DNA from 3 places in the Lysinibacillus fusiformis genome. Region 1 is predicted to be linked to each of the others. Evidence: riboswitches for the same ligand, from Rfam matches in the RefSeq annotation. Region 1 holds a riboswitch; each other region holds the start of a gene.
The links. Region 1 has a riboswitch for cobalamin ahead of mmgD (citrate synthase). Riboswitches for the same ligand answer to the same signal wherever they lie in the genome.
Positions count from the first base shown of each region.

Region 1 (4,290 bases):
GGATAGACCAAATTAAACAGAAACTCCATTTTGAATTTTTCAAAATGGGGTTTTCTTAATTATTAAAGCATTTTAGAAATAAAATTAATAATATCAATCATAAAATTAACTTTATTTATATTTTGATTCAAATAATTAATTTTTATTATTTACTTCTTTAAATTCTTTGTTATATAATCAACTTAACTTAAAGGAAGGAGTTCACTATGGCTTATCAAGTAATCACAAATTGCCCTGTCTGCAGTAAAACTTTGAAAATTACCAAGTTACAGTGTTCTCATTGTCACACGACGATTGAAAATGAATTTGAATTATCTAAGCTCGCATCTTTATCAAAGGATCAGCTTCATTTTGTGGAAGTATTTTTAACTTGTCGAGGAAACATTAAAGAGGTTGAAAAGGAACTGGGGGTTTCGTATCCAACAGTTCGTGGCAAGCTAAACGACATTATTTCATCCCTTGGCTATGCTCAAAAGAAGAAAAATGAAGTAGACGAGAAAAAAATTGTAAGCATGTTGGAAAATGGCGAAATCACAACGGATGAAGCCATAAAGCTTTTAAAAGGCGAATAGGGAGGAATAGACCATGAAAGAGGAAATTACAAAAGTGTTAACCATGATTCAAGAGGGGAAAATTGATGCGGATAAAGGTTCAGAGCTGATTCAAGTGTTACAACAGAAAGAAGAATCAGGAAACAAATTTGTGGAAAAAACAAAGTATTTAGATAAAACATTAAAGGTCCGTGTTGTATCCACCGAAAATGATAATGTCACGGTGAATTTGCCGATTAAACTTGTCAAAGCCGTACTCATGGCTGGACACAGCATCGCAGCGAGTATTCCACAATCGGAAAAATACGTGAAAGATATCGACATCAATCTTCTTCTTGAAGCGATCGAAAATGAACTAGATGGACAAATTGTAGATATAAAATCGGCAAACGGAGATACCGTTGCAGTCTTCATTGAATAGAGGCGACGAATGATGCATGTAAAAGTGAAAGCAAAAGACGTTCGCTTTACCTTCCCTGTTCCCTATGCTGTGCTAACCATTGTCCTCTCCATTTTAACTTCCAAATGGATTCAGCAACAAGTCAATAAGTGGACAAAGGCATACTTCGATCGAAAGAAAATAGACTTTACCTTTCCGCTCATCGACAAAGAAATGCTCAAGCCGATTATCAAGGAACTACAAAATTATAAAGGGCTCGTGCTAGTCGATGTCAAAGCTCAGGACGGGACTGAGGTTAAGGTTAGACTATAATACCCAACAAAGAATGATTAGAGCATGTTTGAATAAAAAGCATGCTCTTTGTTATTTAAAGAATATCCTTTGCAAAAGAACTATCGAAATCCCACAATGTATCTTCCAGATTGTTTAATAGCAGTTTCGTTCTTTTCTCAAGTTGATCTGGTAGCTCATTTTTACTGAAATAGGTAAGTTTCAAGCTCTCATCATCCTTTATCTCCAATATACCCCTTACATTTTTCGCAATATAAAGATGAATAACTGTATAGACTTCATCCCCATTTGGATATTGGAAATAATAATCTGGCCCTGAAAAAACACCCACCAAGTCAAATTCATTCGCTACAAGTCCTGTTTCTTCATGAAGCTCACGAGCAGCAGCTTCCTCTAACGTTTCGTTTAGTTCCAATGCACCGCCAGGTAATCCCCAATCCAACGTATCTGATCGATGTTGAAAGAGAATTTGCTTGTCATCGTTAACCACAAGAATGGTCGCCCCAATACTGATAATTGGTCTACTACCGATGTGTTTCCTTAACTCTGAAATATATCCCATATTGGTCCCTCCTATAGATCATAAGAAACGATTCGCCTTTCTTCCTTTAAAAACCTCTATTTTCCTTGTAATGCTTAAAATTGGATGTATTGGGATAGATGCACAATCTTTTTTTTGTACAAAATATTGCTAAAAAACGCAGAATAGTTCATCAAAGATGAAAAATAGCTTTTTATAATCAGTCTTTTCTGAATTTTACCTATATTGATTGTTTTGAAAACTCTATGTTAAGGTAAAAAGACAAATTGAATATGCTAAATTTTGGTGGTTCAAATGGGAGTTGATTCTATTTGATTAAAAGGGAAGTTGGTGAGAGTCCAACACTGTCCCGCAACTGTATTTAGGAGCTCGAAAACAAAGCCACTGTTTTGTTTGTCAAAATGGGAAGGTGTTATGAGAGCGTTGATCATAAGTCAGGAGACCTGCCACGAAAAAAAGCATCAATTGACCTACGAGGATAGGGAGGTGTTAGCTACTGCATGATTGTGAATTCATGTAAATTCACTGTTTTTTTGGTCTGTCATGCTTTTGTAGATTAACAACTTCTAGAAAGGGATAGGAGTTGTTTTTTTGTTGTTCTGTCGTGTTTGAATGGTAACGCTTACAAGAATAATTAAACAAAGGGGCTGTCATTAAATGGAGTTAAATTATTCACCAGGTCTTGATGGAATCATTGCCGCTGAAACAAAGTTATCTTTTTTAGACACTGTAGGAAGTCAAATAGTTATTCGAGGCTATGACTTGATTGAATTATCTCAGCGATATTCGTATTTAGATATTGTTTACTTATTGCTGCATGGAGAAATACCAACTACCGAGCAACAGGCTGATCTACAGGACAAATTGAAAGCTCATTATCAGGTTCCACAAGAGCTATTTCAAATTTTTAAGCTATTGCCCACTGAAACACATGCGATGGATGGGCTTAGAACAGGAATTTCCGTTTTAGCAGGCTTTGATCAGCACATCAATGATCGTTCGACTGAAATGAATTTATCGCGAGCATATAGACTTTTAGGTGGTATGCCCAACATCGTAGCAAATAGCTATCGTGTATTAAATGGACAAGAGGTTGTCGAGCCGGATAGTCAACTTTCCTATAGTGCCAATTTTTATTACATGATTACGGGCAGAAAGCCAACTGCGTTAGAAGAAGAAATTTTTGATCAGTCACTCGTTTTATATAGTGAGCATGAGATGCCAAATTCGACATTTGCAGCTCGTGGTGTCATTGCTTCTACACAATCTGATTTGTATGGCGCTTTAACGGGAGCTGTCGCATCATTGAAAGGGAATTTACATGGAGGAGCTAACGAGGCAGTCATGTACATGCTTCTTGAAGCCAAAACAGTAGAAGGCTTTGAAGCATTGTTGAAAAACAAGCTACAAAATAAAGAAAAGATTATGGGCTTTGGCCACCGTGTCTATATGAAAAAGATGGACCCAAGAGCGCAAATTATGAAAGAAGCCTTGCACAAATTATGTTTAGAGCAAGGGGATGATCGCTTATATCACATGTGTGAAGCTGGTGAAAAAGTGATGGTACAGGAGAAAGGGTTGTATCCAAATTTAGATTATTATGCAGCACCCGTGTACTACATGCTTGGTTTGCCGATTGAAATCTATACGCCAATCTTCTTTGGCTCACGAACAATTGGCTTATGTGCCCATGTAATTGAGCAGCATGACAATAATCGATTATTTAGACCTCGTGTCAATTATATTGGCGAGCGTCATAACCTTGAAGAATTGTCGGTATAATCAAGTTTTAACAACTCGCCATAAAGCTAATGGGCATTCTGACCAATGCCCATCAGCATACTAGTATATCAAACTTAAGCCTTGAAAGGAAGATATAGATGATTAAAACAAATGACATAACGAAGACAGATCAATTACTTACAGATATTGCGGATTATGTACTAAATACAAAGATTACAAGTGAAGAGGCGTACGAAACGGCACGCTATGTTCTATTGGATACTTTAGGCTGTGGCATTTTGGCCTTACAATATCCTGAATGCACGAAGCTTCTTGGTCCAGTAGTACCAGGCACAGTCGTTCCTAATGGTACACGTGTTCCTGGAACTTCCTATGTTCTTGATCCAGTAAAAGGCGCTTTTAATATCGGGTGTATGATTCGTTGGTTAGATTACAACGATACTTGGCTTGCGGCTGAATGGGGGCATCCATCTGATAATTTAGGTGGCATATTAGCTGTGGCAGATTATTTAAGTCGCGTGCGTGTGGCAGAGGGTAAGGCGCCTCTTAAAGTGAAAGATGTTTTAGAAATGATGATTCAAGCACATGAAATACAAGGTATTTTAGCACTAGAAAATAGCTTAAATCGTGTTGGGCTAGATCATGTTCTGTTTGTCAAAATTGCAACAACAGCTGTTGTGACAAAGGCATTAGGAGGCACGCATCAGGAAATTGTCAATGCATTGTCCAATGCCTGGATTGATAATTCAAGCCTACGAACATAT
Region 1 covers NZ_CP070490.1:4,319,767-4,324,056, forward strand. Annotated here, with positions in the region: gene JTI58_RS21205 (ABC transporter ATP-binding protein) at 1-16, shown strand, start outside; gene JTI58_RS21210 (DUF2089 domain-containing protein) at 207-572, shown strand; gene JTI58_RS21215 (SHOCT-like domain-containing protein) at 586-972, shown strand; gene JTI58_RS21220 (hypothetical protein) at 982-1,263, shown strand; gene JTI58_RS21225 (NUDIX hydrolase) at 1,319-1,804, opposite strand; cobalamin riboswitch at 2,053-2,248, shown strand; gene mmgD (citrate synthase) at 2,441-3,565, shown strand; gene prpD (2-methylcitrate dehydratase) at 3,664-4,290, shown strand, end outside.

Region 2 (4,290 bases), 2.0 Mb from region 1:
TTCATTGTGACCGCTAACGCCGATATCTTCGCTGCTTCAAAAAAGCGTCTTGAACCTAAATACTGTGAAACAACAATAGATGCACCATTGCCCACTACTTCCAGTATCAAGATAGCTATATGGATATATTGATTGGCTGCACCTACTCCTGATACAGCATTATCTGATAAAGCACTGAGCATAAAAGTATCGGCTAGTCCCATCAACATAAATAGAAATACTTCTAAGAAGATAGGCCATGTTAAATGGAATAGACTTAACTTATTTGTCTCTTTAATTGTGTCTGCCAATACTTTCACTTCTCCTATATTTTCTTAAAAATCTATTGTATCTTATCACAAATTTTCAGACTGTAAAGAGGTTTATAGGAAGACAGCGCTTCCACGTAAAAAATCCCTTTCACTTAAGTGTGAAAGGGGCCATTTTAAATTAAGCAATAGGATTGCAATTGCTCTCGTTTTTCAATTGTTAGGCCAAACTCCTGCTCTAAAAACCCAGTCTTTGAACCATAACGGCGATCCATAGCTTCCAATGCTGCTTGTAAATAGTCTTCGCGAGCGGACATTAATGCATAAAATTGCTGTAGCTCTTGGTCATTATACTGATGCTGAATAGCCTGAGCCATTCTTTCTACCATTGGACGTAAATGTATATTCGTATCTAAATAGTCTTCCATAATCGTCTCCTCAGGGACATCTAAAGCTAGCAATATAAGGGCCCCTCCTATCCCTGTTCGGTCTTTTCCGACTGCACAATGATGAACAAGTCCTAAATTATCAGGGTTTTGAATAGTTAGCAATAACTCTTTAAATGAAGGATTATTAAACGGCATTTGTGCATAAAAATCCCGGAACATTTCAGGGCTCACTACTTTATAGAAATCTCTCCCCCCAGCATTTGTAGGCATTTCAAAAGAATGATTGCCCTTCGCTGGAATTTGAATATATTGAGCGTGTGAGAACACAGGGTTAGGATTATGATACGCCTCACTATTATCACGATAATCAAAAATGGTTTTAATCCCTAACGTTTCAAATAGCTCTTTATCCGCCAGTGTCATTTTCCCAAGAGCGGCTGAGCGGTAAAATAAACCGTTCTTTACCCTACGTCCATCACTTGTCTTATATCCACCCATGTCTCGGAAATTATAGACCGCCTCAAATGGAATCGCCTTTGTCTCTAATTGTTCCAATCACTACACCTCCTAAAATAATCGAGCATACTTACTTTTATTTTAAAGAACAAACTAAATTAATTCCAATTTTCACGCTAGGTAATAATTAAAACCACATCAAAAATGCTAGCTGAAAGGCTTACAGCTAGCATGGAAACATTTCTTATTTAAATAACTCTGGATATACAGCCTTCGCTACTAATTCTACAGCTTCACCAATACGTGGACCAGGTCGATTCGAGATATCTGTATCAAGAGATAATACCGCTTTGTTTTGAATAGCTGTCACAGTATTCCAACCATCACGCGCAAGAATTTCTCCTATTGGATCTTCTGTATAGTTTACTGTCGTTAAAATAACGTCTGGGTTTTTCGCAATCACATCTTCCTCAGAAACTTGCGCCCAACTATTCAATTCAGAAAAAACATTATTAACATTAGCTGCCTCTAGTATTTCTTGTTGGAAAGTGCTAGAGCCCGCTGTATAAATGTCTGGCTTAGGGCTAACCTCTAAATAAACATTTTTCGGCGTCTTTACGTCTTTCACCTTCGTTTGTACTTCAGCAATTTTCGCTTTAATCTCTTCGTTTAATTTATTTCCTTGATCAGCAACATCCATCACAGCAGCAATTTGTTCGATATCTCCATAAACATCATCGAAAGTAGTCGCAGATTGAATAACAAACACATTAATTCCTGCATCTTCAAGCGGCTTTAGTGCATCCTTATCACCGATTGTATAAGCAATGACAACATCTGGCTTTAACGCTAAAATTCGTTCACTGTTAAAATTCATAGTATCAGAGACACGTTCAATTTTTTGTGCTTCCTCTGGGTAAGTATCGTACTCAGTTGCCCCTACAATTTTATCGCCAACACCTAGAGCAAACAAGATTTCAGTATTACTTGGTTGTAATGATACAACTGTTTTTGGAACTTCATTAAACTCTATTTCAACACCACGGTCATCTGTCACTTTATAGCTTGTTTTCTCTGTGTGTTGTGTATCCTGTGAAGCATCTTTGTTTTTTGTATCTTCAGCAGTGCCACAGCCTGCTAATATCAGTGCAAGTAAGAGCACTGATAGCCATTGGAATTTAAATACTTTCTTCATTATTATTCTCCTTTTTCTTTTTCATTGGGTATGATTTACTAATAAACGGTATTTCAGCTATTCCTGCTTGCTGATTCATAAAAACAGCCATGACAAAACATACATTAGCTAATAAGCCAAGGTAATCGAAAAGAATAGCAGGAACCTCTCGTTCTTCTGATACTTTGTGTAAGGTACGATATGATTTTTTTGCTTCACTGCGGCAAAGATGTAAAGCAGCAGCGGCCTCAGTTCCTTGAGGTAAAACAAAACTTTGAATCTCTTCCTTCACATGACCAACGTAAAAGTCATAACGCTCACTTAACCAAGATAAATCCTCTTCAGTTACTGCTAGTTTTCCACGAACTGAGCCATTGACATGATAAGCCATAGGTAAAATAAGCATTAAATCCTCTGCAACAACTTGAATATCCTCTTTTTTTACTGCAGCTAATGCAACTCCTAGATGTGTTGTGAGGCTATCCGTTCGAATTTCAAAATCGACCGTTGAAGCTTTCTCACGCATAAATGGATAACAAGAATAACGTGCATCTTTTTTCACTTGCTGTCCCCCCTACTTTCTATAATGAAAAATTCTTACATGAAAGGCATAAAAAAAGCCGCTCCTTTTGCAAAGGAACGACAAAAATAACATAATGATCGCCATCAAACTCGACTTAGCCTATGTTTTTGCCGTATATCCTCCTAGCTTCCGAGAAGTTTTTATACGTTCAAATAAAGGTCGGTCTCCTGGCTTGTACAGTTCATTACATGAAACGAATGAGTTATAAAGAACCTTCCCATCTTCTTTGAGACAGTGGTAAATCTTTATAATGGCTGTACTTACAGTTGCGGAAACAGCTCCGGTTTTTCACCGGATTCCCGATTATGCTAACTAGCACCTTTATTCTGCAAGAATAATTCATTTGTAAAGCAGTTTATCATATATGTTTCAGAAAAAATAGTTGTGCTGCGCATGGATAACTTTATACATACAGCAATATTTCTACTATAAGAGAAAATTTAAAACCATTTTATAAGTTTTTACATTATTAAAAAAATTTATAGACTATAATAGTGTTTCAATTGCCTGTTCGATATCGAGCTGAGAATCCGTTGGCTCAAAGCGCGCGACAGTCTTACCACCAGCATCTACTAGAAACTTTGTAAAGTTCCAGCGAATATTACGACCATCTAAAAAGCTTGGGGCAAGTTGAACAATTGCTTCAGCAAGCATTTTCTCCTGCATACTTGCCTTACCAAATTCGCGAAAATCCGCTTCATGCTTTAAATAATTAAAGAGTGGATGTGTAGCCTCACCATTTACCTGTACAAGCTCAAAAATCGGGAATGTGACTCCATAGTTCACCTTGCAAAGATGCTTAGTTTCCTCCCCATCTTCAGGATTTTGATGACCAAATTGATCACAGGGGAAGCCAAGGACTACAAAATTTTCTTTCCCATATTTATCATACATTTTTTGTAAATCTTCAAATTGATATGTAAATCGGCATTGATTTGCCGTGTTAACAATTAACATTGTTTTTCCACGATATGTTTCCATCGATAAAATTTCACCATTAGGCTTCCGTACTAGATAATTATAAATGCTCATGCCATAACCCCTTATAGTTTTTCGTTTATTATAGTTGACTAGTCAACAGATCATCAAAGAATTTGCCCAAAAAAACACCATCTCGCTACTTTGAACGGATGGCTGACTTATACTTCTTTTTATATTTAGCATCTTGCTCTTCATTAATTAAACGATGGGCAATGTCTAATAATTTCGAGTCATTTGTTTGATCATATAGCTTTTTAAATGACATAATAATATCCTGTCGAATGAGAGATGGCTGCTTTTCATCTATACATGTTTGAAATCTTTTAGCTAGATATGACACAACCAGATCTCTTTGTACCTGTCCTGCTTGCCCAATTTTCCAAATTGCTTGTAATGCATGCCTTGCTGTGACGGATTGTTCGTCATAAGTCACAGCCCAAATCTTTAAGAAATCCTCCA
Region 2 covers NZ_CP070490.1:1,329,146-1,333,435, forward strand. Annotated here, with positions in the region: gene JTI58_RS06585 (MATE family efflux transporter) at 1-290, opposite strand, end outside; gene JTI58_RS06590 (tyrosine-protein phosphatase) at 425-1,192, opposite strand; gene JTI58_RS06595 (ABC transporter substrate-binding protein) at 1,338-2,288, opposite strand; gene JTI58_RS06600 (hypothetical protein) at 2,272-2,829, opposite strand; cobalamin riboswitch at 2,991-3,188, opposite strand; gene JTI58_RS06605 (glutathione peroxidase) at 3,337-3,882, opposite strand; gene JTI58_RS06610 (hypothetical protein) at 3,968-4,290, opposite strand, start outside.
Region 2: linked by a shared signal. The riboswitch ahead of JTI58_RS06600 (hypothetical protein) and the one ahead of mmgD (citrate synthase) in region 1 are both predicted to bind cobalamin.

Region 3 (4,290 bases), 1.9 Mb from region 1:
AGATGTTCAACAACAATCATGCCCGTACCCCCTTGCTTCTTCGCTGCTTATAAAAAATATAGGAGAAAACAGGTGCTCCAATAAATGCCGTAATAACACCAATTGGTAGCTCTCTTGGCACAATGATTGTTCGTGCTACTAAGTCGCAAATAATGAGTAATGTTGCACCATTGAAAAAAGATAATGGTAATAAGTGGCGATGATCAGAACCCCAAATCATCCTTGTCATATGCGGCACCACTAATCCTACAAAGCCAATTGTGCCAGAAACCGCTACAGCTGCTCCGGTTAGCATGGAGCCACCTGCTAATATCAAATATTTACTACGCTTCACATTAACACCTAAATGTTTTGCTCGCTCTTCACCATACAACAAAACATTTAGCTCTCGTCTTTGCGTCCATAGCATAATTGAACCTACAATAACAAATGGAATGATCATTTGGACATATGGCCAACCACGCATCGATACAGAACCAAGTAACCAGCCTATTACCTGACGTAATTCTTCACCAGATAAAGCAATCATTAATGAAATAAGAGAACCTAAAAATGAACTAAAAATAACACCTGTTAATATCAATGTTTCCATTTTCAATGAACGGTCTACGAGTCTAGCAAAGCTCATGACAACTACCATCGTGATGATTGCACCAATCATACTAAAGGTTGGTAGAGCATACAAACCGACGACAGGGATAGAAATACTAAAAAAGATTGTTATAACAGCACCAACAGAAGCCCCTGATGAAACCCCTAGTGTGTATGGGTCTGCTAATGGGTTTTTTAATAAACCTTGGAATGCTGCTCCAGCAATAGCTAGAGATGCCCCCACTAGTCCCGCTAACAACACGCGAGGCAAGCGAATTTTCCAAAAGATATTGGCGGCTGTTTCATCAGCCGCCTTATTCCACAATACTTCTAATGGAATATGAACTGAGCCTATCGCTACGCCACACCAGATGCTAATAAGAAGAAGCGTGCATGTTAGTGCATAGGCTAGTGCTATTTTTTTCACTTAAATACCTCAGGATAGATCGCTTTTGCTAATTCTTCTAGACCTTCTGCTAAACGTGGTCCCTGACGACTCGTTGTACTTTCATCTACCTGTACAATCGCATTATTTTTTACGGCATTAATAGTATCAAAGCCCGCACGTTTTGGTATTTTCGTTAAAATATCTGGTACATAATGATATGTCACCACAATGACATCTGGATTTTTCGCGATAATTTGTTCTGCATCAATTTTATACCAATTATCACCATCTACAGCTACATTCTCTGCATTGATCATTTCAAGCATTGCGTTCATAAATGTGCCATTGCCAGCTGTATAAATATCTGGCTCATCCGATGCTTCGACTAACACTTTTTTTGGTTCAACATCCTTGACTTTAGTCAAAACTTCTTCTACTTTGGCCTTCATATTAGCAACAATTTTTTCAGCCTCTGGTAATTTCCCTGTAGCACGACCAAGTTGCTCAATTGTCGTATATGTTTCATTAAAGTCTTGTGCATTTCTTACTACAAACACTTTCAAACCTGCTGATTCAAGCTGTGCAATAGCCTCTTCTGATAGAGACATGCTAGATTCGTGTGAAAAAACGATATCTGGTTTTAAGGCAATAATTTTTTCAATATCGTATTCCATTCCGCCAACCTTATCTTTCTCAGTTGCCTCTGGTGGATAATCGTCGTTGTCAGTAACACCAACTATTTCATCATTTAAACCAAGTCCAAAAAGGATTTCAGTGTTACTTGGAATAAGTGAAACAATTTTCTCAGGAGGTGCTTCAAGAGTAATGTCCTTGCCAAGGGCATCTGTTATAGTCATTGGGAATGTTGCTTCATCCTGTGCTGTTTCTTGCTGTGTTTGCTGCTCAGTAGCTGGCTTGTTATCTTTTGCTTCTTGTCCACAAGCAGCTAGCAAGCCTACTGCTAAAAATGCTGATAATCCTATTTTCCAAAATTTCTTCATGTGAATCCTCCTTCGTTGATCCGTGCGACATTTCACTTTATTCTGCATCAAAATAAACCCCTCATCTTTGAATGATGAGGGGGGCAAAATCGCACCAAAAAAACTGATACAAAATCCACCACCCTATCCTCGTAGGTTGTCATGTCTGTTATAAAGGCAGGTCTCCTGGCTTGTGCTCCTTGCGATTTTTCAAGCCTTCCCGAAATCTTCAGTGGCATCATTTGAAAAAACTCACACTTACAGTGGCGGGACCGCATCGGAATTACACCGATTTCCCTTTTCACTTTACTTAAGTAAAGAACCTTTACAATATTCAGTTGATTTCATTATACATGAAAATGAAAGAAGTCGCCTCCATTCAAGACGACTCCCAAGCTATTATACAATTTCAGAAAAATATTGAACTGTTTTCATTTGAGCACCCATTTCTCTTAATGACCACGTCTGCTCTAAATAAACGTCCGCTAGTTTTTCATATTTCCCACCAAATTTATGCGCCCATTCTACTGCTACGACACTTTCATAAAGATGAGCCATTTTTTTCGCCATATCTTTTGCTTCAAAAGATTTCGTTGCCGCGTCTAAAGCGCTAAAGATTTGTAGTTTCACAGCCATATTCGCCAATTGTTCTTTAACGATTTGTACTAACGAGCTGTTAGCTAATTTTTCTAAGCGTTCCTCCATCTCCTGTACAAACAGTTCATGTGCATGAAACTTATCTACTAACCGAATGAGTTCTAAGGCCAAAATATTAGCCGTCCCCTCCCACACCGTCAACACTTGTGCGTCTCTTAATAAGCGGGGCGTTACAAAGTCTTCGATATAGCCATTACCTCCGTGTAATTCAATTGCCTCACTAGCATAATGAACGGCTTGCTCTGCTGTTTCCTTTTTCATAATGGCAATATATAAACGATTCATAATAAGGTCTTGCTGTGTTCCCTGTCCACTCGTCACTTTATCGTATAATTGAATAAGATCAAAAACTGTCGCTACTTCCACATGCAACTTAGCCGCAAATTTACCTAAAGTATCCTGAACCATAGGGTATTGTGTTAAAGGCTTGCCAAATGCATAACGATTGGTTACGTAATGTTTTGCCTCTAAAAAGCCACGACGCATAATGCCAATTGAAGCTACTGCATTACAAATTCTTGAGAGATTTAGTGCTTCTAGCATGTAATAAATCCCTTTATTTTGCTCCCCTACAACATAGGCAAGTGCACCATCAAATTCTACCTCACCTGAAGGAACTGCCCGAACGCCTAACTTATCTTTTAGTCGGCGAATACGAAGATGATTGGCTGTTCCATCTTCTTTGTGCCAAGGAACTGCAAACAATGTTAAGCCTTTGGAACCTGCTGGCGCATCTTCTAGTCGTGCCAACACCATCGCTACTCCACACATGCCCGCATTGGATGCGAAGTATTTTTCACCATATAGGCGATACGCAGCGCCATCCTTTCTCGCCTCCACAACATTCGCGCCAACGTCTGAGCCTCCTTGACGTTCTGTTAAAAATGTCGCACCTTCATATAACTCTGTGTCACCTGTTGCACAAACATGAGGTAAGAAACGCTGCTTCACCTCTTCATCCGCATAATGATCTAATAGGTAGGCAGTAGCCATCGTCAATGTCACGGGACAATAAAAACCAGGCTCTGCATGAGACAATAAGTAACCTTGCGCAAAGCTATAAACATAATTCCCCTTGTGACCTAGCTGTGGAATATCCTTGTGCACATAGCCGACAATACCCGTATTATATGTCTCTTCAATCGTTTTCTTATAGCCATCATTGACCCAAACCTCTGATATCTCTTCACCATAGGCATCATACCTTTGAAGGCGAGGCTCCCCCTGCCGATCTGTATGCTTTGCCCTCACATCAATATCACCTGCACATAGCTCTCCAAAATCTGTTAACTCTCGATGGGCATAGGACAAAAACTCTTTATCTAACATCATTTCTAATATTTTTTGAAGCGTTTCATCCTCTGTAAAAAAGTTCGTAGTACGCATTTCTTCTTGTTGTAATACTTTCATGCTATCTCACCTCTTGCCCCTTCAAAGATTGTTTTAATATTTTACCTGATGCATTGCGTGGTAGCGCTTCCACTTTTTCGAAAATACGTGGTATTTTAAACTTTGCCAGATGTTCCTCTAAATAAGCTTTCAGCGCTTCCTCATCAATGTCTTGTTTAGCGGAATATACTGCCTTTACAGTTTCCCCCCATTGTGGATGGGGTACACCAATCACAGCAACCTCGAATATCCCTTCAAAGCCTAATAAGCAATCTTCAATTTCTT
Region 3 covers NZ_CP070490.1:2,380,431-2,384,720, reverse strand. Annotated here, with positions in the region: gene JTI58_RS11720 (adenosylcobinamide amidohydrolase) at 1-20, opposite strand, end outside; gene JTI58_RS11715 (FecCD family ABC transporter permease) at 17-1,018, opposite strand; gene JTI58_RS11710 (ABC transporter substrate-binding protein) at 1,015-1,980, opposite strand; cobalamin riboswitch at 2,119-2,301, opposite strand; gene JTI58_RS11705 (acyl-CoA dehydrogenase family protein) at 2,359-4,026, opposite strand; gene JTI58_RS11700 (class I adenylate-forming enzyme family protein) at 4,028-4,290, opposite strand, start outside.
Region 3: linked by a shared signal. The riboswitch ahead of JTI58_RS11710 (ABC transporter substrate-binding protein) and the one ahead of mmgD (citrate synthase) in region 1 are both predicted to bind cobalamin.